DNA from 2 places in the Peribacillus sp. RS7 genome. Region 1 is predicted to be linked to the other one. Evidence: predicted binding sites of a transcription regulator. Region 1 holds the regulator's gene; the other holds the start of a gene.
What was found. Region 1 encodes NrdR, which represses ribonucleotide reductase genes. Its sites were predicted from a motif close to AACACNATATATNGTGTT; they were not measured.

Region 1 (2,416 bases):
GTGATGTCACGATTGATGAAGTGAACCAAGCGTTCATCGACGCTTCGGAAAATGAACTTAAAGGAATCATGGAATTCACGATGGAACCTTTAGTTTCCAGCGATTTCAAAACTAATCCTCACTCTGCCATCATCGATGGTTTGACAACGATGATGATTGGGAACAGGAAAGTGAAAGTCCTGGCTTGGTATGATAATGAGTGGGGTTACTCCAACCGGGTAGTGGACCTTGTGAAATTAGTTGCGTCCGAGTTGAAAAAAACTTCAGAAGTCGAGTTAACAGTAAAATAATGAAAATAAACGGGCCTGCTAAAATTTTTTAGCGGGCTATTTTTCATTCATTGATCAATCAATTCTGGCGGTTTTAAGGCGTTGAATAAACCCGAAAACAGTAATCTTCCTCAAATTTGACCCTTCACTATAACCCTATTACATTTAAAGTTTATCTTTCCAAAAATTTAATTTGGAGTTGCAAAAAAAATTCAAACCATATATACTATGAATCGTGAACTTCTTCAAAAGCGGTTTGCATGATGGCTACTTAAAGGGTTAGGACCTCTTTGGACTAACTTTCCCCCGTGGTAGTTATCAGACTTAATTTTTAATCATGGTAAGGGGGAAGCTTAATATGGAAACAGCTTACACTATGGAAACTATGGGTAGACATGTCATTTCTGAACTTTGGGGTTGTGACTTTGAAAAACTGAACAATATCGATTTAATTGAAAAGATTTTTGTTGATGCTGCTTTGAAATCAGGTGCAGAGGTAAGAGAAGTTGCCTTTCACAAGTTTGCTCCACAAGGAGTTAGTGGGGTTGTCATCATTTCTGAATCACACTTAACGATTCACAGTTTTCCAGAACACGGCTATGCTAGCATTGATGTCTATACATGCGGTAACTTGGATCCGAATATTGCGGCAGATTATATTGCAGAAGCTTTGAACGCGCAAACACGTGAAAACATAGAATTACCACGTGGATTAGGTCCTGTACAAATGAAAAAAGCCAATATAAGTGCCCTATAAAAAAACACGTATACACAGAGATGCCATGGGTGCATCTCTTTTTTAATTTTATAGGGTAAGATAGCCATGAACAAAAAGACTTTGATAAAGGTGCTTCAAGTGCATGACAAAAAGTGCCTACTGCTGGAAGTTACACTTTTTACTTGTACTGGCCGTTCCTTTTAATATAAGATTAAGGTAGAAAAGTAATTCCTTGGGGAACATTTAGATAGGGGAGTCCTACATAAAATACGGAGCTGATAATGATGAAATGCCCATCATGTCAATATAACGGAACAAGAGTGCTCGATTCCAGGCCAGTCGATGAAAGTAAATCGATTCGACGACGCCGTGAATGTGAGGCATGTGGTTTTCGATTCACGACATTTGAAAAGGTGGAGGAAACACCTCTTATTGTAGTGAAAAAGGGCGGGACACGGGAAGAGTTCAGTCGTGATAAAATCCTGCGTGGCTTAATCAGGGCTTGCGAAAAACGTCCGGTTCCCTTGAAAGAACTAGAGCAAATTACCAGTTATGTAGAAAAAGAACTGCGCAATCAGGGCATAGCGGAAGTGAAAAGCGACAGTGTCGGCGAAATGGTGATGGATAAGCTGGCAGAAGTCGATGAGGTGGCCTATGTTCGGTTCGCATCCGTCTATCGGCAATTTAAAGACATCAATGTCTTTATCGATGAGTTGAAAGATTTAATAAATAAAGAAAGAAAGTAGAGCTGAAGATTTACTTTGGCTCTTTTTTCACTACATCTTTTGAAAGGTTTGAATGGAGATGTCAATGCATTGGCAAGAATTGCTCCCAGCGGATTCATATTTGGTCTCATCTGCGGGGCTGCTTCATGATTATGATCGGAAAATACTGACCCGACTATATCAACCTCTTATTGGACCTATCTGTATCAGCCTTTATATGACGTTGTGGAGTGAGTTGGAGGAAAACAGGCTATGGTCGGAAACCTCCTCACACTATCAATTAATGAATACCATCGGCCTTAAGTTAGGTGATATTTACGAAGCACGGCTTTTACTTGAGGGAATCGGTTTGTTGAATGTATATAAGAAATCGGAGAATGACACGAAGGAATTTATCTATGAGTTAAACCCGCCGCTTTCCCCCCAGCAATTTTTCACGGATGGAATGCTGAATATCTACTTATACAAAAAAATAGGTAAAGTACAATTCAACCGGTTGAAGAGATTCTTTTGTGATGATCATATCTTAACGGATCAATATGAAAGTGTGACTAAATCTTTTGCGGAGGTATTCTCATCAGATCACTTGGACTCTTTATATGTAACGGATGAAGCGAAAAATGAATGGAAACCGATGCCTGAACAGCAATTCATCGATCGGGCGGATGGCGTCGAACCAACGGGGTTTGACAAATTATTTGATT
Region 2 (2,416 bases), 360 kb from region 1:
AAGCGCTTTTAAATTGGCAAAGCAAAGGGGAAATTCCGCCAATCATACGCTTTTATGGTTGGGATCCAGCGACATTGTCGATTGGTTATTTTCAAAAGGCAGAAGCGGAAATCGATATGGAAGAGGTCAAAAGGCAAGGCCTCGGTTTTGTTCGCAGACCAACAGGAGGGCGAGCGGTGCTGCACGAGCATGAATTGACTTATAGCGTAATCGTTCCAGAATCCTATCCGGGAATGCCAACTACCGTTACTGAAGCATATCGTGTCATATCTGAAGGAATATTAATGGGGTTCAGGAATCTTGGATTGGATGCTTATTTTGCTGTGCCTCGAACCGAGCAGGAAAAAGCGGCTTTAAAAGCGCCCAAGTCTTCCGTCTGCTTTGATGCTCCAAGCTGGTATGAACTGGTCGTTGAGGGCAGGAAGGTCGCTGGCAGCGCACAAACCAGGCAAAAGGGCGTCATCCTTCAACACGGGGCCATTTTGCTTGAACTTGATGATGAAAAGCTCTTTAGCGTATTTAAATTTTCAAATGACAGGGTTAAAGAGAGAATGCAAAAAAACTTAAAAAACAAAGCTGTAGCCATGAATGACATTGCCGGAAGAAAGATTACCATCCCCGAAGCGAAAGTTGCTTTTGAAAAAGGTTTTGCCGAAGGACTATCGATCGATCTAGAACCATACGTCCTCACTGAACAACAATTGCTGGAAGTGAAGGCCATTGCAGAAAGCAAATATGAAAGCGATGAATGGAATTTCATGAGATAGAAGAAGCAGAATAATTAAAGTGGAAAATAAAAAAGTTTTTTCAGATTTGTTTACCAAATAAGCTATTCCTTGCAGGAATAAGTCCTAAAAGGGATGGGGAAAAAGCAAGGTCCAAATTAATTGAAATCTGATGAAAAATTATTGTAAATCGACATTTTCCTCCCTTTTGCTAACTATATTAATTGATTTATCGTTTGACAAAATTAAAAGTCATTCAAAACAAACACAATATATAGTAGTTGAAATATTTAATGCGACACTATATGTTGATTTTTGAGTTTCGCTATGATAAATTTAGGGTACTTGTTAAGCGAAACGGACATGTAAGGCTACATATAGATTTTTGCGGCAGCAAGAACGGATCTTGAAACATATAAAGGAGAGGGAATTATGTCGGTTGTAATAAAAGAAGCTTTAAAGGTTGATCTAGAAAGGTTGAATAAGGATATTTCTTTATTTCCCCAGGTTCACCCTGTAACGGCTGATATGAAAATGGCGCATAAGGGAGTGTCCCGTCTAGTCATGCTTGACCGCTATTCTTTTAAGGATACTGAAAAAATCACACTCTCGGCAGGCGATTTCGTAGTGTTGACGATCAAGGAAGATCCGAAATTCCCAGCACGGGGTCTTGGTCACATCGTTGAAATAGATTGGGAAACCAAAAAAGCCAAGGTATTGGTGGATGAAGAATTCCGCGGCGTATTGGATAATCCGGAAGAAGTGGAGACGGGGATTGTAAACCGTCCGCTGGATATTATCGAAAAACCGCTTGAAATATACTATGAACAAATTGCGAAACGTAATGCAACAGGCTTGGCTTCAGTGGAAACCACTGAAGAAAAAAGAACGGAATGGTTCAATAAATTCTATGAAGAATTAAAGAACCTTAATTTTGTCCCGGCAGGTCGAGTATTATATGGTGCGGGTTCCAATACGGATGTTACTTATTTCAACTGCTATGTGATGCCATTCGTACCTGATTCACGTGAGGGAATTTCAGAACATAGGAAACAAGTGATGGAAATCATGAGCCGCGGCGGCGGAGTGGGTACGAACGGATCGACATTGCGTCCAAGGAACACTCTGGCAAAAGGGGTAAATGGAAAATCCTCGGGTTCAGTGTCATGGCTTGATGATATTGCGAAATTGACGCATCTTGTTGAACAGGGCGGTAGCAGACGCGGTGCGCAAATGATCATGCTCGCTGATTGGCATCCTGATATTGCAGAGTTCATCATCTCTAAAATGCAAAATCCAAGGATCCTTCGTTATCTAGTGGAAAACACTAAAGATGAGGCCATCAAGAAATATGCGACGGATAAATTGAAATTCACGCCGCACACCGAACAGGAAACGGCTATGTATCAAGGAATCATCAATTATAAAGAGATTCCTGGTCTAGGTGGATTTAGCGAGAAAATCATTAGGGATGCAGAGGAAAAGATCCGTACAGGCGGAACGTACAGTGTCCATAATTCCGATTTTCTAACTGGCGCCAACATTTCGATTTGCTTAACTAAGGAATTTATGGAAGCGGCAGAAAAAGATGAGGAATACGAATTGCGTTTTCCTGATGTTGAAAGCTATAATGCCGAAGAAATGGCTATTTATAATGCCGAATGGCATAATGTCGGTGATGTTCGCGAATG

Region 2: a site for NrdR is predicted at 990-1,007, ahead of ACDZ29_RS00825 (vitamin B12-dependent ribonucleotide reductase). Genes of this name have one in related genera too.

The regions. Positions count from the first base shown of each region.
Region 1 is NZ_CP168135.1:509,633-512,048, reverse strand. Features, by position in the region: gene ACDZ29_RS02670 (glyceraldehyde-3-phosphate dehydrogenase) at 1-290, shown strand, start outside; gene speD (adenosylmethionine decarboxylase) at 646-1,026, shown strand; gene nrdR (transcriptional regulator NrdR) at 1,272-1,733, shown strand; gene ACDZ29_RS02655 (replication initiation and membrane attachment family protein) at 1,798-2,416, shown strand, end outside.
Region 2 is NZ_CP168135.1:147,422-149,837, reverse strand. Features, by position in the region: gene ACDZ29_RS00830 (biotin/lipoate A/B protein ligase family protein) at 1-767, shown strand, start outside; gene ACDZ29_RS00825 (vitamin B12-dependent ribonucleotide reductase) at 1,158-2,416, shown strand, end outside.